3 regions of the Shewanella sp. BJSY2023SW007 genome follow, and region 1 is predicted to be linked to each of the others. Evidence: predicted binding sites of a transcription regulator. Region 1 holds the regulator's gene; each other region holds the start of a gene.
What was found. Region 1 encodes ArgR, which controls arginine synthesis, uptake and breakdown. Its sites were predicted from a motif close to ANTGAATANNTATTCANT; they were not measured.
Positions count from the first base shown of each region.

Region 2: ACMHXE_RS09620 (YjiH family protein) is a predicted target of ArgR. The motif match lies at 3,705-3,722, and genes of this name have one in related genera.
Region 3: argA (amino-acid N-acetyltransferase) is a predicted target of ArgR. The motif match lies at 4,695-4,712, and genes of this name have one in related genera.

Region 1 is NZ_JBKORL010000073.1:256-8,206, reverse strand. Features, by position in the region: partial or broken gene ACMHXE_RS11790 (ABC transporter permease) at 1-454, shown strand, start outside; gene ACMHXE_RS11785 (ABC transporter ATP-binding protein) at 451-1,494, shown strand; gene ggt (gamma-glutamyltransferase) at 1,767-3,410, shown strand; gene ACMHXE_RS11775 (Dyp-type peroxidase) at 3,509-4,444, shown strand; gene argR (transcriptional regulator ArgR) at 4,506-4,976, opposite strand; gene mdh (malate dehydrogenase) at 5,262-6,197, shown strand; gene ACMHXE_RS11760 (DUF4124 domain-containing protein) at 6,275-6,718, opposite strand; gene pssA (CDP-diacylglycerol--serine O-phosphatidyltransferase) at 6,809-7,711, shown strand.
Region 2 is NZ_JBKORL010000063.1:31,571-39,521, forward strand. Features, by position in the region: gene ACMHXE_RS09615 (two-component regulator propeller domain-containing protein) at 1-2,138, opposite strand, end outside; gene ACMHXE_RS09620 (YjiH family protein) at 2,276-3,634, opposite strand; gene ACMHXE_RS09625 (methyl-accepting chemotaxis protein) at 3,925-5,469, opposite strand; gene ACMHXE_RS09630 (hypothetical protein) at 5,996-6,703, shown strand; gene ACMHXE_RS09635 (U32 family peptidase) at 6,740-7,600, opposite strand; gene ubiU (ubiquinone anaerobic biosynthesis protein UbiU) at 7,611-7,951, opposite strand, start outside.
Region 3 is NZ_JBKORL010000095.1:56,043-63,993, forward strand. Features, by position in the region: gene rhlB (ATP-dependent RNA helicase RhlB) at 1-1,237, opposite strand, end outside; gene trxA (thioredoxin TrxA) at 1,391-1,717, shown strand; gene rho (transcription termination factor Rho) at 1,931-3,196, shown strand; gene argA (amino-acid N-acetyltransferase) at 3,304-4,623, opposite strand; gene ACMHXE_RS16515 (MG2 domain-containing protein) at 5,293-7,951, shown strand, end outside.

The DNA.
Region 1 (7,951 bases):
CAGAATCGATGATCTCTACGCCCTGTTCGAGCGTCAAGGCCCGGGGCTGCTGTTCACCGGCAGTATCGCCGCCTTGGTGCTGGCGTTTTGTATTCGTTTTGCCGCCATTGCCATCGGCAGTATAGAGAGCAGTTACAAACGGCTGTCGCCTTCTTTGGATATGGCGGCCATCAGTCTGGGCAAGACACCGGGTAAAGTACTGGCATTAATCCATCTGCCATTGCTGCGCAGCGGTATTTTTGCCGCTCTGCTGCTGGTATTTATCGAGGCGATGAAAGAGTTGCCGGCTGCCTTACTGCTAAGCCCTGTAGGGTTTCACAACCTGGCCACCCAAGTGTTCCAATACGTCTCCGATGAGCAGTTGGAGCAGGGGGCGTTGGCGGCTATTGTTATTGTGTTGGTGGGGCTGGTGCCCTTGATTTATCTCAACCGTTCGCTGGAGCAAAACAACTGATGTCGACCCTGAGTGTCAAGCAACTCCATAGCCATTATGGCGCCCAGCAGGTGCTCAAAGGGCTGAGCATTACTTTGCAAGCCGGTGAAATTGCCGCTCTGCTCGGACCCAGTGGTTGTGGTAAAACGACTCTGCTCAGAGCCATTGCCGGACTGCAGCCGGTCTCCGCCGGTGAAATTCATATCAGCGGCCGTGCAGTAACCACGGATAAGCTGCAGGTTCCGGGAGAGGAGCGTGGCGTGGGGATGATCTTTCAGGACTATGCCCTGTTTCCCCACTTGACGCTCGCGCAGAATATCCTCTTTGGTGTCAAGGGATTGAATAAGGCGCAGCGCCTGAGCCGGCTTGAGGAGATGTTGGACTTGGTCAAGCTCACCGGGCTTGCTGAACGTTATCCCCACGAGTTGTCCGGCGGTCAACAGCAGAGGGTGTCGATTGCCAGGGCGCTTGCCTATGAGCCTGAACTGCTGTTGTTGGATGAACCCTTCTCCAACATAGATGCCCAGGTACGCGGCGAGCTGATGCTGGAGATTCGCGCGATCCTCAAGAGCCGTAACGTCAGCGCCGTATTTGTGACCCACAGTAAGGATGAGGCCTTTGTTTTTGCCGATACCCTGGCGCTGTTTGAAGATGGAAAAATAGTGCAGCAAGGTAGTGCTGAAACTCTCTATGCCAACCCGGTCAATCGCTATGTGGCGGACTTTCTCGGCAGCGGTAATTATCTTGAGGCCAAGGTCAGCTGCGAGCACTGTGTCGATACTCAAATCGGCCGCCTTAAAAGCTCTTTGCCCCATGGTTTGCCACTGAACTGGCAGGGCGAGTTGTTGCTGCGGCCACAGCAGTTGGAGTTACGTCCCGACGAACAGGGGCTGGCCGTGGTTACCGAGCGGCGTTTTCTGGGCAATGTTTGCCATTATGATGTGCAGCAAGAGGGAGTCATACTCGAGGTTCGTAGTCATCAGGTACAGTTTTCTCCAGGGCAGAGAGTCAGGCTGTCGGCACTGGAACATCCGTTGGTGTTGTTCGGTAATGGCTGTTAACAACAATTGTTTCATAGGTTTGCTGTGGGTGATAATTTGTTTGTCTCTGTGTTATACCAAACAATCGGTTTGATTGAATTCACCATAGGTATTCACTGAACCCCGGACTCGCCCATGCGCCGCTCCGGGATGAGAGCGGAGGCGAGATGCATAACCACAGCAATAATAAAATGCAGGACGTACAAGGGATACGGAATATCAGCAACAGCTCATGCCGTCAGCTGTTACTCGGCGTCATTGGGAGTTTGACTGTTTTCTGCAGCACGGGAAGCATGGCGATGGACAGAATCACGGGCGCGGCCTTTGCGAGCCGCTCTGAAGTCTATGCGGTCAATGGTATGGCGGCAACCAGCCAACCACTGGCGACTCAGGTGGCGGTCGATATTCTCAAACAAGGTGGCAGCGCCGTGGATGCCGCGATTGCCGCCAATGCCATGCTGGGGTTGGTGGAGCCTACAGGCTCTGGCATAGGCGGCGATCTTTTTGCGATTGTCTGGAGCGCCAAAGAGCAGCGGCTCTATGGGCTTAATGCCTCTGGCCGCAGTCCGGCTTCTCTGACGCTGGAGATGCTCAAGGCCAAAGGGCTTGAGCAGCTGCCGCCTTATGGGCCTTTGCCCGTATCCGTGCCCGGTGCCGTGGATGGCTGGTATGAACTGCATGACAAGTTCGGCAAATTGCCCATGAAGGATAACCTGGCACCGGCTATTCATTATGCCCGTGAAGGATTTCCGGTTTCCGAGCTCATCGCCTTCTATCTGGCGCGCAGCGGTGACAAGCTGGCCAAATACCCGGGGTTTAAAGAAACCTATATGCCAGGTGGCCGCATGCCGGCCGTCGGTGAATTGTTTCGAAACCCGGCTTTGGCAAACAGCTATGAAAAAATTGCCAAGGGGGGCCGGGATGTCTTTTACAAAGGAGAGATAGCCCGCAGTATTGCCGCTTATATGCAACAACAGGGCGGTTATCTTTCCTATGAAGATCTCGCTTCTCACAAGAGTGAGTGGGTCGAGCCTGTATCGGCTAATTATCGGGGCTATGATATCTGGGAGCTGCCGCCCAACGGCCAGGGGATAGCGGCACTGCAGATCCTTAAAACCCTGGAGCCATTTAATCTCAAGGCCATGGGGTTGGGCAGCGCCGAATATGTGCATCATTTCGTGGAAGCAAAAAAGCTGGCGTTTGCCGACCGAGCCAAGTTCTACGCCGACATGGACTTTGCCAAAGTGCCGGTAGCCTCACTTATTTCCAAAGAATACAACTACGCCAGAGCCAAGCTTATCGATGCTGACAAAGCCGCCGCCAGCGTTGAGCCGGGTAATCCCAATCTTTTACACGGTGATACCATCTATCTCACTACCGCCGATAAAGAAGGCAATATGGTGTCCCTCATCCAGAGCAATTATCGTGGTATGGGCTCAGGCATGACGCCTCCGGACTTGGGATTTGTGTTGCAGGACAGAGGCCAGCTGTTTGATCTCACTCCTGGGCGTGCCAACTCCTATGCACCGGGTAAGAGACCGTTTCATACCATAATTCCGGCCTTTGTCACCAAAGATGGCAAGCCCTGGCTCAGCTTTGGCGTCATGGGGGGAGCCACCCAACCCCAGATGCATGCCCAGATCATGATTAATCTGATTGATTTTGGCCTCAACCTGCAGGAGGCGGGCGATGCTCCGAGAATACTGCATACAGGTTCCAGCCAACCGACCGGCGAGCAGATGACAGATGGCGGTTATATCAGTCTCGAGTCGGGCTTTTCCATGGAAACCCGCCGTGAGCTGATGAAAAAGGGGCATACTTTGAGTGATTCTCTCGGGGCTTTTGGTGGTTATCAGGCCATAGGCGTCAATGTTGAAAGCGGCGTTTATCGGGGAGCTTCCGAGTCCCGTAAAGACGGGCAGGCATCAGGTTATTGAAAGTAATCGGCAAAAACGTGCGTGAGCTAATTCAAATTAATGCTCAAGTTGCGGATAATAAGGCCGAAGATGAATTAATCTGAAAGGGTAGATTGCAAATGGATACACAGGTTATGCCACGGGAACAGCTGGGGATCTGCGCAGAGGGAAATCTGCACAGTGTTTATCTGATGTTCAATGCCAACGAAGGCGGGGAGTCACAACTGCGTCCTTGCCTGGCCAATGTCGCCCAGTATTTGTATGAGCTGGCAGATCAGTATGCTGACAGTGCCTTTAACGCCTTTGTGGCGATTGGTGCCAATTTTTGGGATCATCTCTATCCGGGAAGCAGGCCAACTGAACTCAAGCCATTCCCTGCTATGGAGTCGGGTAACCGGGATGCGCCGGCGATAGAGTTCGATATTTTTATTCACCTGCGTTGTGATCGCCTGGATATTCTTCATCTGGTGGCCAATGAGGTCAATGAAATGCTGGAAGGCCTGGCCGAGCTGGAAGAGGAGGAACGTGGGTTCCGCTTTATGGACAGCCGCGATCTGACCGGTTTTGTCGATGGTACAGAAAACCCCAAGGGCAGAGGTCGTCAAGCTGTAGCTCTGGTAGGCGATGAAGACGATGCATTTCGTGGCGGTAGCTACATTCATGTACAGAAATATGTCCACAATTTGAGTAAGTGGCATAGACTGCCGCTGAAAAAGCAGGAAGACATCATAGGCCGCACCAAGCAGGACAACATAGAGTACGCCTCGGAAGATAAACCCTTGACTGCGCATATCAAGCGGGTAAACCTCAAGTATGACAATGGTGAGCCGATGGAGATCCTGCGTCAGAGCATGCCTTATGGTTCTGTAAAACAGCAGGGGTTGATGTTTATCTCTACTTGTAAGACACCAAGCCATTTCGAAAAGATGCTTCACAGTATGGTTTTCGGTGACGGAGAAGGACACCATGATCACCTGATGCACTTTACTCAGGCGGTAACAGGCTCCTCTTTCTTTGCCCCTTCTCTGGATTTTATGATCCAGTTTGATGATTAATAATGCGATAGCGACAAAAAACGCCCCTCAGTGAGGGGCGTTTTTTTATGACATCTTCAACTCAGTCTGTGTAATTGAACAGCGATTTCACAGTTTCCAGAGTTTCATCAATGGTCTTGATGCTGGAAGGGCAGATAAAGATAGTGTCATCACCAGCGATAGTGCCCAGAATACCTTCTGGCTTGCCGATGGAGTCCAGCAGCCTGGCAATTAACTGCGCCGCGCCCGGGCTGGTACGTACCACTATCATGGCTTGGTTATGATCTACATCCAATACCAGATTCTTCAGCGGGCTGCCGGCGGTAGGCACTCCTAGTTCGGCCGGTAAGCAGTAGACCATCTCCTGCTTAGCGTTACGGGTGCGCACTGCACCGAACTTGCTCAGCATGCGCGAGACTTTGGACTGGTTGATATTGGCAAAGCCTTCGGCTTGCAGTGCATTGACTATTTCACTCTGGGAGCCGAAGCGCTCCTCTTTAAGCAGAGCCTTGAAGGTTCTGATTAGCTCATCCTGATTTTTGCTTGCTTGCATTATCTTCTTCTGTCGTTATTCAGAAAATCTCGGTCATTCTGCATATCAAACGGATAAGTGTCAACAAATACCCAAGATGTCTGCATAAAAATGCAATGCAGGTCATTGGGGGGGGAAAAGAAGCCTCAGTGGGCAGTAGAAAACGCTGAAGTTAATTCAGCTTTTGATGAAACAGAGTCATATGACTAAGGGATAATTGCTATTTTTGTGACGATCCTTTAATGTTGCGCCATCACAGAATTAGATCTATGTCACACATAATTCCGAGAATTGACGGAGATAACTATGAAAGTTGCTGTACTAGGTGCTGCTGGTGGTATCGGCCAGGCTCTTGCCCTTCTGTTGAAAACCCAATTACCTGCCGGCTCTCAGCTGTCACTTTATGATATCGCCCCCGTAACGCCTGGGGTTGCCGTGGATCTGAGTCATATCCCGACAGCAGTTGAAGTTAAAGGTTTTGCCGGTGAAGACCCAACACCCGCACTGGAAGGTGCTGATGTGGTGCTGATTTCTGCCGGTGTTGCCCGTAAGCCTGGCATGGATCGTTCTGATCTGTTCAATATCAATGCCGGTATCGTCCGTAACCTGATTGAAAAGGTGGCTGCGACTTGTCCCAAGGCGCTGATTGGTATTATCACCAACCCAGTGAACACCACTGTGGCAATTGCTGCTGAAGTACTGAAAAAAGCCGGTGTTTACGACAAGAACCGTCTGTTCGGTGTGACGACTCTCGATGTCATCCGCTCTGAAACCTTTATCGCCGAAGCCAAAGGGCTGAACGTTGCCGATGTTAAAGTCAATGTGATTGGCGGCCACAGCGGTGTGACCATTCTGCCTCTGTTATCTCAGGTTGAAGGTGTCAGCTTCTCTGATGAAGAAGTTGCTGCCCTGACCAAGCGTATTCAAAACGCCGGTACTGAAGTGGTTGAAGCCAAAGCCGGTGGCGGCAGCGCGACTCTGTCCATGGGCCAGGCCGCTTTCCGTTTCGGTCTGTCGCTGATCCGCGGTCTGCAGGGTGAAGCCAATGTGATCGAGTGCGCCTATGTTGACGGTGGCAGTGAGCACGCTGAATTTTTTGCCCAGCCAGTGGTGCTCGGCAAGAATGGTATCGAAAAGGTTCTGCCGTATGGTGAGCTAAGCGCGTTTGAAACCAATGCCCGTGACGCCATGCTGGATACCTTGAAGGCGGATATCAAACTGGGTGTAGACTTCGTTAAGTAAGTCGACTCCGGGAATAACAAGGAGCGCTTCGGCGCTCCTTTTTGCTACTAGAACCTATTCTACTCTGGCCTTGCTGGCTAGTTTCTTTGGCAAAACAGCCGAATTCTTTCCTGCTGCTCCTTTATCTGCGCCTGCCGTTCTTCTTCTGTCATCTTAATCATTTCACCTGAGGCGTCATCTTTACGTTGTAGTCTGGTGTGGGTATTGAGGACATCCAATTGGAATTTGGACTTATCACAAATAGCCTGAGCCTGGGCCGCATCTTTCTCCTTGATCAATTTGGCTTGTTTCTCAGACTCTGTCTCCTGCACAACGTCATCTTTTCGCTGCGGCGCGACCGTGCCAATTCTGGCGGGTTGCAGATTTTGGCTGTCCAGTTCGGTGGCTTGCCGCTGTGGCGGCGGCTCTTGGCTGTAGTGGGTGACGCCATTTTCATCGACCCAAGTATAAATGGGCGTTGCCGAGGCAGCGTTGGCTCCGAGTAATGCCAGCAGAGCCATAAATAGGCTGATCTTTATCATTGTCTGTTTCCGTTTCTGCAGGGTGAGCTTGTCTGAGCAAGTGTGTTATCTTTGCCGCTATGAGTTTTATTACATCATCAGGTTAAGTGTATGCAAAATTTATCCAAGCCAACAATAAAAACCCGTGGCATCTATCTATTGCCCAATCTGATGACAACGGCAGGATTGTTCTCGGGCTTCTATGCTGTTATCGCTTCCATGAATGGGCACTTTGAGGCATCGGCTATTGCTGTATTTGTTGCCATGTTATTTGATGGACTGGATGGTCGTCTGGCGCGTTTGACCAACACTCAGAGTGCCTTTGGTGCCGAGTACGACTCGATGGCAGATATGGTGTCCTTCGGTATGGCTCCGGCCTTGATAGCCTATAACTGGGGGCTTTCTGAATTGGGCAAAATAGGTTGGTTGGCGGCGTTTATCTATTGCGCCGGGGCTGCCTTGCGTCTGGCGCGCTTCAATACCCAAGTAGGAGTGGCCGATAAACGTTTCTTCCAAGGGCTTGCCAGTCCGGCCGCAGCGGCTCTTATTGCCGGCAGTGTCTGGTTGGGGCAGGGCTACGGCGTCTCAGGGCATGATATAGGTATATTGGTGGCCCTGGTCACGGCCGTTGCCGGTCTGTTGATGGTGAGTAATTTCCGCTATCACTCCTTTAAAGAAGTCGATTGGCGCGGCAAGGTGAACTTCCTGGTGATTCTGCTGGTAGTGGCCGTATTTGTGGTGATCTCGGTTGAGCCTGCATTAATCCTCTGTCTGCTATTTTATCTCTATGCTCTCTCGGGGCCTGTGGTTACCATTCGCAGCGTTAGAAAACTCAAGGTGTCTCATGTTTTGGGTGATGACGACGAGACAGATGATAGTGATGGCAAAGCATCAACTGCAGAGGGTTCTCCCACTTTCCATGCCCGAGATAATAAAGATAGCGATAACAAAGAAAGCGCCGAAGAAAAAGAAGATACGGGAGATAAAGCGAGTCTAGACAAGCTCAAGTCATGATTCTCTCGTGATAGTGATAACTTTGGGCTGCCATTTCAAAAGGCTTTTACTCTGCAAAGCGGCAAAATATGTGCTAAACCTAGATCCCACCTTGAGTGAAATAGCCTTATGAAGACTCGTTTCACTCGGGCAATGGAACCCAATTTGATAACTGTTGACTCAAGGACGTAAGTTCGGGCATAGGTTTGGCATAGGTTCCGACAGAGATACGGCGGACTGATATCACTTTGACGAGCAACT
Region 2 (7,951 bases), on a different contig from region 1:
AGCCACTCCTGCTGCAAGCCTTCGAGCTTGTATTGATACTCAAGATGCCTGGCGTGATGCAGGTTCGGGCTGTGGAATTTGAGACTCAGCGGCAAGGCATCAACCCCCAGAACCAGTTTCTGTCGGCTCCAGGGTTTTGGTGCGTGCTCTTGTGTCTGCCCCAGCGCCTGCAGTTCATCTATGATCGGCTGCTCAGGTGGTTTCCTTGCGGTTATAGCGGAGGGGTGAATATGGTTGAGGCCTTTTACACCGCCGAGAAACAGACTACCGTCCCTATCGAGAAACCCGGCGCCAAAGTTGAACTCGTTGGCTTGCAAGCCATCTTCATAAGCAAAATTCCGGCTTGTGCCTGCTGCGGGATCCAACCATGACAGACCGCTGGCGCTGCCAATCCAAAGTTTGTTGTCGGCATCATGTTGCATCAGGTAGGCGACATCGCCTATCAGGCCGTGTTGGCGGTCAAACATTTGATACTGCCCGCTATGTGGGGTGAATGAAAATACGCCGTCGCTGGACGCTATCCATAACTGTCCATCCGGGTGTTGATAGATGGAAAACAGGTGCTTGCTGGGTAGAGGAATTTCAGTATCTGTGGACCAATGAGATACACTGCCATCCGGCTTGAGCCTGAATAGGCCTTCACCGTAACTGGTGATCCAGATATTGCCGCCGTCATCCTCCAGTATCGAGGTGGTTTCTGTTTTGGGCAGCGGCGTGGCATCCGGCGCGGCAAAGCCTTTTTCGATACCAAGATAACGGCTGACTCCGGCTTCTTTGGTGGCTATCCAGGCGATGCCACTTTGATCAAAGGTTAAACTGTAGAGGGTGTTGGCCGGTAGTGAGCCAGGTTCATTGGCCTGATGGCGATAGTGCAGATAGCTGTCGCGCTCGGCATTGAAGATCAGTAAGCCTTCGCCCCGGGTGCCAATCCACAGCCGGCCCTGACTGTCTTCTTTGATAAAACCGATAAAGGCCTTATCCAGCAGTTGGCTTGCCAGCGGCGAGGGTTTGAAGCCTTGAATTTTGCCCGAGTCAGACTCCAGTGCCTGATAAAGGCCGCTGGCGGTGCCGACCCAGAGTTGCCCCAGATGATCGCGAAAAATCGCTCTGACATCGCCATTACCCAGGTTGTGGCTTTCGAAACTGTTGGGGAGCAGTTTTCCCATGGCTTCCTGATTGAGATCCAGCTTACCGAGACCGGCTCCCTTGGTTGCTATCCAAAGTTGGTTGCTGTCATCCAGATGCAGCGTCTGAATGGTCTTGCCATCGCTGTTTGGTTGCCAAAGAAGCTCCCGGGTTTGAGGTGTAAACCGCACTAGACCGAATTTATCCACCGCCAACCAGAGCCGTTGCTGTGGATCCAAAACCATATGTCGAATGCCGGCATCGCCAAGTTGGTTGATGGAGTAAGGTACAACTTCGGTTCCCAAAGACCAGTGCCAGAGTGCTCCTTTGCCCGCGAGCCATAAACTGCCGTCTTTGGCCTGTATCAGAGACTCGACTTGAGCAAGTGCTGGCAATATTGTCATCTGTTGCCATGACTTGCTGTCATCCAGCTGCCAGAGCGAGTCTCCTGCAAGATACAAGTCGCCGGAAGGCGTTGCATAAAACCTCAGTTGTGAAACGGCATTGGTCTGAAGCTGCTGGCTACCCAGGCGTTGGCGGCGTTTGGGGTCGTAGCGCCAAACCTTGGCATCATCCATCAGCAGCCAGAGCATGCCTTGCTTGTCTTCTGCCAGCTCGCGGATCCCGGTCAGCGGCAGATCGGCTTCGGCACCCAATATTTCAAAGCGACCACTGTCCGGATGATAAAGATTCAAGCCATCACTCAAGGTCAGCAACCACAGCTCATCTTGGCTTGAAAACAGCAACCTTTCAATGTGATTGCCACTGGGACCGTAGGGGGCGTCTTGCTTACTGTAGAGCCTGAAGTGTTCACCATCGAAACGGTTCAATCCGGCTTGAGTGGCTATCCAAAGATGACCGCGATCATCTGTGGCGAGGTCATTGACAGTATTCATCGACAAGCCGTCTTCGGCCTGAAATTGCTCAAGGACGGGGCGATAGCCCAATGACGGCGTCAGGCTATCGAGACACCAAAGTGCCGTAAAAAGGAGTAGAAGCGCAGAGATTTTCACCGAAAAGCCTCAAAAACGAACTTTTTTCAGTGTAGATGCTGGTGGCTCAAATGCGAATTTTGTCAGCACATTCTAGTGCTTATAAATAAAACGGCCGCATGTAGCGGCCGTTGTCGGGAGGTTAGGTTACATTGTCCCTAGAACAGCAGATGTGCCATTCCGGCAATTACCGGCAGGGTGACCAGGGTACGCAGCAGGAAGACTGCGAACAGCTCCCAAATTTTCACCGGTATCTTGCTGCCGATAAGCAAGGCGCCTACTTCACTCATGTAGATCAATTGGGTGACCGACAGCGCCGCAATCACAAAACGTGTCATGTCGGCTTCTATGCTGGTGGCCAGAATTGAGGGGATAAACATATCGGCAAAGCCAACGACTATGGTCTTGGAGGCCTGGGTGGCTTCGGGAATTTGCATCAATTCCAACAGCGGAATAAAAGGCATGCCGAGATAGTCAAATACCGGGGTGTATTCGGCGATGACCAAAGCTATGGTGCCTATAGCCATTACGACAGGGAGCACCCCGAAGATCATATCGATGACATTCTTTATCCCTTCGGAGAGCACCTTGAATATACCGCCGGTATTGGCTGCCTTGGTGAGCGCCAGATCCAGCCCCCAGGACAGGGAGTTATGGCCTTCGGGCAGCGACTCATCATCTATCTGCCTGGGGCTGCCATCAACATAGACATCTTTCTTGCGTGACAGCGGCGGCAACTTGGGTACAACTATGGCGGCAACAATACCGGCCAGGCAGACGGTCAGGTAAAAGGGCACAAACATCGCCTGCAGTTTTACTTGAGTGAGCACCACAAGGGTAAAGGTGATGGAGACTGCCGAGAAGGTAGTGCCGATAACCGCCGCTTCACGTTGGGTGTAGAAGCGGTTTTCATACTGCTTACTGGTTAGCAGAATACCGACACTGCCATCCCCGAGCCAAGAGGCCATGCAGTCGATGGCGCTGCGTCCCGGCAGGTTGAACACCGGCCGCATCAATTTGGTCAGCAAGGTACCGAAGAGTTCCAGCAGGCCAAAGTTGAGCAATAAAGGCAGGAACATACCGGCAAAAAAGAACACACAGAAGAGCAGCGGCAGCAGGTCATTCATCACCAAGGCGCCGGTGGAATCCGCTCTGAGCATCTCTGGGCCAACCTGGAAGAAGGTCAGGCAGATAAATATAGCTCCCAACACTCTGACCAAGAGCCAGGCAGGGCTGATATTCAACAGGGAATTGAGAAACTTGCTGTGGCGAACGAAGCCGGGACGAAGGAGTTTTACCAACACACTGGCCGTGGCCATAAATACCACTATGGCGCAAATTATGCCGGTCAAATAATCATTGAGCAAACTTTTGAGTTCACCGGCCAACACAGCTACAGGGATCGTCAGTTCGTTGTTATAACTGATAGGTGTCATAAAGAGTAAGACACCGAGCAGAGATGGCACCAGGAAGGTGAGTATGGTTGCTATGTTGCGGGGTTGTTTTTCGCTTGCCACGTTTGTTACACCCTGAATTTACACTAATGAATGAGTAAAAAATTACTCGCCAGGGGCAATATTGGCTTTGGATGCATTTTCATTCAGCCAGCCCCAGAATTTAAGGGGGCAAGATTACCCCCTTAATGCGGCTATGTAAATTCATTCGCTGTCAGTTCTGTCTCTTTGATCACAACAGCATAGTTATTAGCAGTCTTTGCGTAATTATTGTTTGAGCAGTTCCTAATGAAAAAGTCTTCAAAAATAAATAGTTAAATAATTGTTGCTCAAGCCGGATCCGGGCTTGAGCGTTAACCGAAGGTTTGTCTCAGATTTAGTGACCTGTCGGCACTGGCCTTTAATTGCAATACGGCTTGCTCTACTTGACCTAGGGCAGAAACGTTGTCATTGGTGGCGCCATGAATCATCTGGATGCCGTTTGCTATTTCCTGTACCACTTGCCCCTGCTGGGTGGCTGCCACGGCATTTTGTCTGGCGAGATCGTGTATTTCACTCATTCCCTGGTTAACTGTGTTGATGGACTCAACTGCCGATAATGCTTCGGTTGCACATTTCTGTGCTTGCTGTCTACTGGCTTCCATCTCAGTGGCCCACTTGGTCAGCATGTTGAACATAGTCTCTATGCTGGCTGAAATGCTTTTGGTGGACTCTTGGGTGCGAGCCGACAAGGCTCTGACCTCGTCGGCGACCACGGCAAAGCCGCGTCCTTGCTCACCGGCTCTGGCTGCTTCTATGGCCGCATTGAGGGCCAGTAGATTGGTTTGATCGGCAATGGCATCGATTTCCGACATGGCATTGGCAACCTGCTGAGCTTCATCGTTCAGATGCTTGGCATTGGAAGCCGCTCTGGCTACATCATCGGCCAGGTGGAGAATATGTTCGCTGTTCTGATGCATCACATCTCGGCTTTGGCGGCAGAGACCATAAGCCTCATCTATACGGCCAGAAGTTGCTCGGGTATTGTCGGCTACCTCGCTGATAGTAGCGTGCAACTCTTCAATGGCGCTGGCAATTTGATGCATCTGTTGCTGCTCCAGATCCATACCGACTCTGGCCTGCTCGGTGGCCACCACTAATTGAGCGGCAATATCATTGGTTTTAAGCGCCTGATCCTGAGTCCGGCCCAATACGCCTTGAAGCATGGCAGCTTTACGTTGTAACTGGAATTCGAGCACAGATGAGGTATCGTGCCCGGCATAGATGAAGCGACTGACAGAGTCGTACTCTTGCTTGAGTGTTATCAGTCGGGCGGGAATACGAAAGGCTTCGTCATAGAAGATTGCCAGATTGAGCGCCATCAGTATGGCTCCGGCCAACATCACGCCCCAACCCCAAATATAACCACAGAGCAGCAGACCTGCCCCGGCCATCAGTGCTGAAAGTAAGCGTTTTTGTGTCAGCGTCAGTGGATCTTTAACTACTTTCCCTTGGTTCAGGCGGCGGTAAACTTTGATGGCCCGCTTAACAGTCTCTTGGCTTGGCTTAACTCTGACGGATTGATAACCAATGATTTTTCCCTGCTCAAAGATAGGAGACACGAAAGCATCGACCCAATAAAAGCCACCGTCTTTACAACGATTTTTGACCAACCCTCGCCAGGATTGGCCAGCCTTGAGGCATTGCCACATTTCGGTAAAGGCCAACTTGGGCATATCGGGATGGCGAACCAGGTTGTGACTGTGGCCCAATAACTCGGCTTCAGAGAAACCCGATATCTTGGCAAAGGCAGGATTGACGTAAGTGATAACGCCGCGAAGATCTGTAGTAGAGATGAGTTCGTCGGTGGATTGCAGACAGACTTCCCTGTCTGTAGTGGTGGAATTCCTTCTGGACATCTTTATTCCGGCTCAGAGTTAGTGGCCCTATGTCGATCCGGGCCTTATTATTACTTTAAGTGTGATAAGCATAACATTTTTGTGGTTATTGGAGTGAGTGCTTTTTTGACAAATATTCTAGAAACCAGTATTTGCATATCATTGATATGAATACTAATTGTAAAATTCGGCGGTCAGAGTTTTGGCCGGGATAAAACGCTATAAACAGACAGACTATCGGCTGGCTACAGTGAAATCTGCTGCCGCTTTTTTTGCCCTTGGATAAGTCATAACAATTTACGTGGTTGTCATCATCTTGACGATTAGAATCAATATCATCAGTTAGTTACTGAATATGCCAGAGCATCAACGAACCTGAATCTATACTCTGACGCCAAAATGCAATAATTCGACCGGGAGCGACTTTTGTTGTTTAAACTCGGGTAAATAAGCGATCAGTAACGCAAAAAGACCTTGCCCGGACTTTAAAAAAAATCTGGAGCATGTAAGTTAGACTGCAGAAACCTAATCCGGGGCAAACACTGGCATGTTAAGAAGACAGAGACTGGCAAGAATGGCGTTGAGCTTTGGTTTGCTGGGACTCTTTGGACTGCTGCTGGGCCTGGGGTTGGTTGTCTGGGGCTATCATAGTAGCGATGGGCGGGACTTCAGTTTACTCAATCACAGTTTGAGTGAATTGGGCAGTTATGGTCATTCATCTTTGGCTGTGGTTCTCAATGGTGGCCTGTTCTTCGGCAGCTTGAGTTTGGTACTCTGCTGGTTGTTTACCCTGCAGCTATCTCGCCAATTGAGTGGTCATCTTCTATATCTCAGTTTGACTCTGACTTGCATGGCGCTCGCCGGGGTGGGCTTATTCCCGGTCAATGTCTATCACCTCCACACTATGATGCTGAAGTGGTTTTTCATCTTTGGCAGTATCAGCGTAGGTTGTTATTTAATTTATCTAGTGCAACGTCCCTTTGTCGCAGCAACCTTATGGACTTTGATCCCGGCGCTTATCAGCGGCATCAGTTTGGGGGCTTTTCTGATTTTGCCATATCTGGAGCTTGGTATTACCGAGGGGGACAATCCTTTTTACTATGAGTTGGTACTGCAATTACCGCGGCCCGATTTTTGGTTACCGGCGGTGCTCGTATGGCTGGGACTCGGTAGTTTTATGCTCTGGGTTCTGTGTTTGCTGCTGTGTACAAAAGAGGCTCCCGATGAACAGGAGCCTATTGAAAGTCCATATTAAAGGCTGGAAAGTCCAAAGTACCGGCTTGCTTAAGACCTAACGTCTATAGTCCATGCCTGGCGCGTCGTGCCAGTATCCATTACAGGCTTCTTTGCCTATTTCAGGGTCGACTTCACTCCCTGCATCTTGCCGTAAAGATTCCGCCAGAGCGATAGAATCATGGCCATCCGGTGATACCCTGAACCAGTCAACGCCCAAACGTTCCATTTCTGGAATATCCCGTCTGAGATCGCAGCGGCCTGCCGACTGAGTCTGGATACCATTGAGTCGCAATAGCGGCTGTTGCTCCTGGGTTTGGGCGACCAGGCCTTTGGGGTGCTGGATGCATATTGTCTGACAGTCATCTTTGGCTAGTCCCTGATGGCGGGCGGTGAAGCAGCGAGCCGAGTGGGCCAAGGGCAGATAACCATAGCCCAATAACTCGACTTCAAAGCTTGGTGTCGGAGTGATGACTTTCTGTAGCCAAGTCTTCGACAGTTCAATGGGCATCACAAAGCGCCGCATACCCCATTGATGCAGCTTGTCCAGGCTGGCCCTATTGTAGTTATTGATACTGGCGCCACAGACAAAGGGCAGTCCCTGCTCTCGCGCCATACCTACTGCAGCCATATCGTTGGCTTCAACAATAAACTCGCCATTATCGAGTTGTTTTTTAAGCTCTTTAAGCTCTGATTGTGCTTCTATCAAGGCCAGGGTAGAAAGTACAACCTGTTTACCGGCATCTTTGAGTTCATGGGCCAGGGCCAGATAATCGGCAAACTTCATCTGCCTGCGGCGGCTGCAAACGGCTTCTCCCAGATAAACCAGTGGAATAGTGCTGTCTGCAACTTCACGGTAGAAGGCCTGTACCTGTGTTTTGGGCCAGCAATAAAGCAGCGGGCCAAGAGAAATATTCATAGAAAACTTCCTATTGCCAGCTGCGCTCGTAGGCACCCAGCGTAGTGGTTTGTCCCTCGGAAACTTTGGCCAGCGCGGCATGCCATTCTGGTTTGGATTGGAACCGCTCAGGTGCATTTTGATAGGTGTCCAGAGCCTGACGCCAAACCCGGGTAACCTGTTCTACATAGGCGGGACTGCGCTGGCGGCCTTCAATTTTGAGCGACACTATGCCAGCCTGAGCCAGGTCTGGTAACAAGTCCAGGGTATTGAGGCTGGTGGGGGACTCCAGCAGGAACCCTGGTTGGCTGTCTTCTTCGGTCAAATAACGTCCCTTGCACACAACCGGGTAACCCATCTGTTCATTCAGTC
Region 3 (7,951 bases), on a different contig from region 1:
CGCGATCACGGGTATTGCGCGGTCCGGCATGCTTACGATGGATACGAACCGGTGCTGGAATATCATCGAGCAAGGCTTCGGCATCATAAGAGGTTACCGGAATCGAGTGCTTGATATAGTCTTCGATAGCCGGCAGGTTGAGGGCGTATTCTTCACAGGCAAAGCTGACCGAAACCCCTTTGGCACCGGCACGGCCAGTACGACCGATACGGTGAACATAGTCTTCACAGTCATCAGGCAGGTCGAAGTTATAGACATGGGACACATCAGAAATATGCAGGCCACGGGCCGCTACGTCTGTGGCCACCAAAATATCCAGATCACCCTTGGTGAACAGCTCCAGGATCTTAAGGCGTTTCTTTTGTGGCACGTCACCGGTCAGTAGACCGACTCTGTGACCATCACCTTCGAGCCAACCCCAGAGGTTTTCACACTGATGTTTGGTATTGGCAAAGACTATCGCCTTATCCGGCCAATCTTCCTCTATCAGGGTAAGCAGCAGTGGGATCTTGTCTTTCATCGAAGGATAGAACAGCTCTTCCTTGATGTTTTTCGAAGTTTTCTCTTCCGGTGCAATTTCGACTTTGACCGGGTCATTCATATGGTCATAAGCCAGCTCCTGCACCTTCATCGACAGGGTAGCCGAGAACAGCATGTTGAGCCTGTCTTTGGCATCCGGCATGCGGCGGAACAGGAAGCGAATGTCTTTGATAAAGCCCAGATCAAACATACGATCCGCTTCATCCAACACTACGGCCTGAATAGCGCTGAGATTGATAACCCCTTGACGCACGTAATCTATAATTCGCCCCGTAGTACCAATCAGGATATCCACGCCCTTGTCCAGCACCTTGCGCTGGGCATCATAGCCTTCGCCGCCATAGACAATCCCCACCTTGAGTTTGGTGTGTTTGGACAGCAAGGTGGCATCTTTGGCTATCTGAATCGCCAGTTCCCGGGTTGGTGCCATGATGATGGCTCTGGGCTGATTAAGTTGGCGTTCGGCGGGAATGTCGGTGGAAAGTAAGTGGTTAAAAGTTGCTACCAGAAAGGCCAGGGTCTTGCCCGTACCTGTCTGCGCCTGACCGGCGATATCCTTGCCCTGCAAAAGTACCGGCAGGGAAAGTGCCTGAATAGGCGTACAATATTCGAAACCGTTTTCTGCAAGCGCCTGAATTACTTCAGGATGTAGTGGCAGTTCGGCAAGTTTTTGTTGAGATAAATGTGTTTCGCTCATAGCGCAAGCATACCAGTTAGGGTTGCAATAAGATACTCGATCGTTTGAAATAGCGACAAGAAAAAAACGGTGACTTGAATTGCCGTTAATCCAACCCAATATACAGGTTAAGCCATTAACAGACCAGTAATGGCAACCCAACTGGAGAACATCATGAGCGATAAAATTGTGTACCTGAGCGACGACAGCTTTGAAAACGACGTCCTGAAATCAGAACTGCCTGTATTGGTAGACTTCTGGGCCGAGTGGTGTGGCCCATGTAAAATGATCGCTCCCATCCTGGACGATGTTGCCGAAGAATACGCCGGCAAACTGACCATCGCCAAATTGAACATAGATCAAAATAACGCTTCACCTGTTAAATACGGTGTTCGCAGCATCCCTACTCTGTTGCTGTTCAAAAACGGTGAACTGGTTGCCAATCAGGTTGGCGCCCTGTCCAAGACTCAGTTGAAAGAGTTCATCGACGCCCAGATTTGATCACTCAAATCAAATAAGTGACACCCGGCACGCCCTAGAAATAAAAATGTGCCGGGTTCAGTTAAACTTCTGGACGCCCTGTCCTGATAGTGCTACTTTAATAACCAGATTCTTTCTACTAACCCACTTCTCGCTGTTCAATCAACATCCATCAAGTCCAATTTGAGAGATTGAGCGCGTAAGCTTTGTCGCGTGAAACAAGACCCACCAAAAATGAATTTAACTGAATTAAAAAACAAGTCTATTGCAGACTTAGTCGCACTGGCCGAAGAAATGAAGCTGGAGAATATGGCTCGTGCCCGCAAGCAGGATATCATCTTCTCTATATTGAAAGCCCATGCCAAGAGCGGTGAAGACATCTTCGGCGGCGGCGTTCTGGAAATACTTCAGGATGGATTTGGTTTCCTGCGCAGTGCCGATGGTTCGTATCTGGCCGGTCCCGATGATATTTATGTTTCTCCAAGCCAGATCCGTCGTTTCAACATGCGAACGGGTGACACCATTTTCGGCAAAATACGTCCCCCTAAAGAAGGCGAACGCTATTTTGCTCTGCTGAAAGTTAACGAAGTTAACTTCGACAAGCCTGAAAACTCTCGCAACAAGATCCTGTTTGAAAACCTTACCCCACTGCATGCAGAAGAACGTCTGCGTATGGAACGTGGTAACGGTTCCACCGAAGATATCACAGCCCGAATTCTGGATCTCTGCTCACCTGTGGGTAAGGGCCAGCGTGGGCTGATTGTTGCGCCACCCAAAGCCGGTAAGACTCTGCTGCTGCAGAACATTGCCCAATCAATCACCTACAACAACCCTGAAGTAGTGTTGATGGTGCTGCTGATCGACGAACGTCCTGAAGAAGTCACCGAAATGCAGCGTCTGGTTCAGGGTGAAGTGATCGCTTCCACCTTCGATGAGCCTGCAAGCCGTCACGTACAAGTTGCAGAGATGGTTATCGAAAAGGCCAAGCGCCTGGTTGAACACAAGAAAGACGTAGTGATTCTGCTGGACTCCATCACCCGTCTGGCTCGTGCTTACAACACGGTTGTGCCTTCATCCGGCAAGGTGCTGACAGGTGGTGTGGATGCCAACGCGCTGCACAGACCCAAGCGTTTCTTCGGTGCAGCCCGTAATATCGAAAACGGTGGCAGCCTGACTATTATCGCCACTGCGCTTATCGATACCGGCTCCAAGATGGACGAAGTGATTTACGAAGAGTTCAAGGGTACAGGTAACCAGGAACTGCATCTGTCACGCAAGGCCGCTGAAAAACGGGTATTCCCTGCCATTGACTTCAACCGCAGCGGTACCCGTCGTGAAGAGAAACTAACCACGCCGGATGAGCTGCAGAAGATGTGGATCCTGCGTAAGATCCTCAACCCTATGGATGAAGTCAGCGCGATGGAATTCTTGATCGACAAGTTGGCAATGACCAAGACCAATGAAGAGTTCTTCACTGCGATGAAACGCACCAAGTCTTGATGTAAAAGGCAACGGTCCCAATCGGACCGTTCCTGCTCTGACACCCATTAACACCATTCAGTCAAAGTTTGTTTAACTGAATGGTGTTATGTCAAACAAGTTGATTCTTACAGGTCGAGCGCCAAGATTTTCGAGCGGCGATGGTAGTTGTAAAGCTGCTTCTTCTTGCTAGGCAAAGCATCCACCTCCACCAATTCAAAACCATGTTCCAGGAACCAATGAATGCTGCGGGTCGTCAACGCGAATAACCTGGAATAACCACGTACCTTGGCCTGGCCTATAATGTTTTGCAGCAGCAAACTACCACGATCGGCATCGCGATAGTCAGGGTGTACCACCAAACAGGCAAATTCGCCGGCATTGTCCTCTTCAAAGGGATAAAGCGCCGCGCAGCCTATCACCAAGCCATCACGCTCAATCAGCATAAACTGCTCTATTTCTATCTCCAGTTGTTCGCGGGAGCGACGCACCAGGATACCCTGCTCTTCCAGCGGGCGGATCAGGTTGAGTATGCCGCCAATGTCGGCAATGGATGCGCGCCGTAAACGCTCGGCACTCTCAGTGACTATCTGGGTACCTATACCTTCACGAGAAAACAATTCCTGCAACAGGGCACCATCTTCCAGATAGCTGACCAAATGGCAACGGGGTACGCCACTGCGACAGGCATCAATACTGGCCTTGAGAAACGCCATAGTGCCGACGCAACCTTCACCCTGGCCGGCCAGTTTATCGAGAATTTTCTGGGCATCGTTGGGCATCAGTTCGGCAATCACATCACCATTACGGTCCAAAATACCGTTCTGGGAGCTGAAGCCTATCATCTTGTCGGCTTTAAGCTTGATTGCTACTTGAGTCGCTACCTCTTCAGCGGTGAGATTAAAACTCTCGCCGGTGACCGAAGCTGCTATCGGCCCCATCAGGATGATGCAGTTATTTTCCAATTGCCGCTTAAGCCCTTGAACATCAATACGGCGCACCTTGCCGGAGAGGCAATAGTCAATGCCATTGTCGACCCCCAAAGGCTGGGCAATCACAAAATTACCGCTAACCACATTGATCTGAGCTCCCTGCATAGGTGTGTTCGACAAGCTCATGGACAACCTGGCAGTAATATCAAACTGCAAAGAACCAGCCACCTGCTTAATCAGCTTAAGAGTCGCTTCGTCGGTGATCCGTACACCTTGATGGTAGGCGGGCTCAATCTGATGATGAGCCAAGGATTCGTCTATCTGCGGCCGGGCGCCATAAACCAATACCACCTTGATCCCCAAGCTATGCAGCAAAGCAACATCATTGATGATGGAACGAAACTTAGGCTGAGCCAGTGCCTCCCCTCCTAACATCACAACAAATGTCTTGCCCCTGTGGGCATTGACATAGGGAGCAGAATGACGAAAACCATCAACCAATTCTGTGGTACGCACCTTGGGATTTACCTCACACTCGTTAAAGCCGGCAGAAATGAATGCCACACCTGTGGCACGAACAACATAATAATGCATTTAAATTCACTTAAAAAGCATTTGTTTGCAAATACGACCATTTCAACTCCTAACCATTCACATGCAGGACAAGCAATCTCCAAATACTTTTCCAAAGACAACTATCGAGTCAACATTCACAGCCAGGGTTCCAGTTATCGCAAAGAAAGGTATAGCAGGGATCTGTTGAGAATGTATGAACCCTCCAGCGACCCGGAACCTGCGCCATAAGGTTTGCTATCGTCGATGGGCAGATAGACAGGGCCCGCAACTCAGCCTTCCCAAACAAGAAACATTACAGGTAAGAGTTATAGATGCGGCGAATATAGAATCCAAAGTCAAACCCCAAGTGCCGACGTGCTGCCTGCGGGCTCGTACCTGGAAGGAGAGTTTCTGCAAATATCTAAACAACTGCCGCCCGATTATCAATTTTGAATTCAAACGCGGATCAAAATCAGGCTGATTGCTGTACCATATAGCCTCAGTTGCAGAGGCGATATCGAATAGGGCATCACAGCATCGGCCCGGTCTGATTGACATCGGCGACCGACATCTTTAAAACGTCAGCCAAGTTGGCGATAGCGCTACGAGACACAGCAAGGACACGGAACGATGGGACAGCTTATAGGAAATTTCTTCTCGGTAGTTTGGCGAGTTCTCGCTGCGGTTTTTGGTCACTGGCAAGCGCCGCCCTGGATGCATTGGTGCATAAAGCATCCCTTTAAAGCCTTGGGAAGCTTACTGCTGCTATCTGTGCTGACTGTGCTTTGCTGGGGTGGCTGGTATTGGTATCAGCATTTACCCAAGCCCTATACCCTACACTATACGCTCAAGGCGCCGAGGCTGACCGATTACCACCAAGCCAAACCTCAGGTCGCTCCCTTGACCCTGACCTTCAGTGGTTCGGTCGCACCTTTGGACGTCATAGGCAAACCAGTCTCCAAAGGCGTCAGCCTCAGCCCCCAACTCGCCGGGCAGTGGCGCTGGGCCAGTGACAAGCATCTGCAATTTATTCCGGATAACGACTGGCCGATTGCGGAAAAGTTCGCGGTCAGCCTGGATAAGAAGCAGCTGCTGGCAGACCATATCTTACTGGATAAATACCAGAGCGAATTCAGCACAGCCGCCTTCACCGCCACCATCTCTGATGGGCGTCTGTACCAGGATCCGGCCCAGCCGAGTATTCAAAAGCTGGTCGCCACCCTGGCCTTCAGCCACCCGGTGGATACGACCTCGGTCAAACCCCAACTGGCGATATTGCTGAGCCCCGGCTTGACCTACAGCGGCAATGGCGATACCGAAGTCACCTTCGACGACAAGCATCTGTTCGCTTACATACATTCTCCTGCGCTCGCCACACCACTTGAGCAGAGCACTGTAACCCTGGAAGTCAGCAAAGGGATCCTGGCGGCCAGCGGCGGCAACAAGGCAGGCAAGAGCCAATGGCAAGTAGAGGTTCCCGGCCGTTATCAGCTGAGCTTTAAACAGGCTCAGGTCAACTTCGCCTACAACGACAAGGATGAACCCGAGCCGGTACTGACAATGGAAAGCTCACGTCCGGTCAACGACGAAGCGCTTCAAGGCAAGGTACATGCCTGGTTGCTGCCGCTGAAAAATCCCAAGGGAAGCCGTCACTGGTATCAGGAAAATGTCACCGAACAGGTGCTGGCCAAGGCCGACAAACTGACCTTGACCCAGATCCCCGGTGCCGAAGGCCTCAACCAGTTGCACAGCTTCAAGCTGAAAGCTCCGGTCGATCGCTACGTGGCGGTAATGGTGGATAAGGAAGTCGAAGGCCAAGGGGGTTATCTGTCCCGCGATGCCGTGCTGACTGTGCTGCGAATGCCGCAATATCCCAAGGCGCTCAATTTCCTCGGCGAAGGTTCCTTGCTGACTCTGGACGACGATCAACGCCTCGGCTATCTGGCCCGAGGGGTACAAAAGGTGCAGATTGAGGTCGCCCAGTTACTGCCTGATCAGCTCAATGCCCTGATAGATCAAAGCTCGGGCAGCTTTGCCGAGCCCTACCTCAACAACACAGATTTCGACCGTTTGGTCACCCGTCAGGTGTTCAAGCAACAGCTTGCCGGGCGCGATCCCAGCAAGACGCTCTACGGCAGCGTCGACCTCAAGCCCTTCTTCAAGGACAAGCGCGGCATCTTTGTGGTCAAGCTTACTCCGGCCGATGAAAGAGACAGCCAAACCTTCGACTATTACCAAACCGAGGCCCACGATCTGCGCTTTGTGGTCGTGACAGATCTGGGCATACTCGCCAAACGCAGCCGTGATGGCAGCCAGGATCTGTTCGTGCAATCCCTCGGCAAGGGGACTCCGGTGGCAGGAGCCCGGGTGGCCGTCATCGGCCGCAACGGTTTGCCGGTAGCCGAGGCTTTAACCGATGAACGCGGTCATGCAAGCTTTGCCAAGCTTGGCGATCTGCGCCGGGAAAAGACCCCGCTCTACTATCGGGTCGAAAAGGATGGCGATCTCTCCTTCTTACCTTTGGCTGATTGGCGTCGCCAGCTCAATCTGTCCCGTTTCGACACCGGCGGCAGCTATGAAAGCGACGATCCCGGCGCCCTGAGAGCCTACCTCTTCACCGACCGCGGGCTATATCGCCCCGGTGAGACGGCTCATATCGCCAGTTTGGTGCGGGGGCAGGACTGGAGTACCGCCCTGGGTGGCCTGCCGGTGAAAATGCAGATCACCGACCCCCGCGGGGTAACCGTGCTGGATCGCACCTTCAAACTCGATGGCAGCGGCTTTGACAGCCTGGACTTCAGCGCCGGTGAAACCGCGGTTGCCGGTGACTATCTCGCCACTCTGTCCCTTATCAAAGACAGATACCGCCTCACGCGTCTTGGTGATGTCACATTCAAGGTGCGCGACTTCGAGCCGGATCGTATCAAGGTGCGAGTCTATTTGGGCACCGACTTGGGCACCGACAAGCAGTTTGAAGGCTGGCGCACGCCGCAGCAACTCAAGGCCGAGGTCTTGGCCGAGCAACTCTTCGGCGGCCCGGCGAGCGATCGCCGAGTCAGCGGCGAGATGGTGCTGTCACCAACCGATATCAGCTTCAAAGCCTGGCCCGGCTATCGTTTTGGGGTATTGGGCAAGCTCAAGGAATCGTTCCGCGAAGACTTGAGCGAAACCACCACAGACGGCGAAGGCAAGGCCAGCCTGGACTTGGCGCTGGACCGCTTTACCGGCAGCACCTACAAGCTGCACTTGCTGGCTCGGGTATTTGAAGCCGGTTCAGGCCACGGTGTCA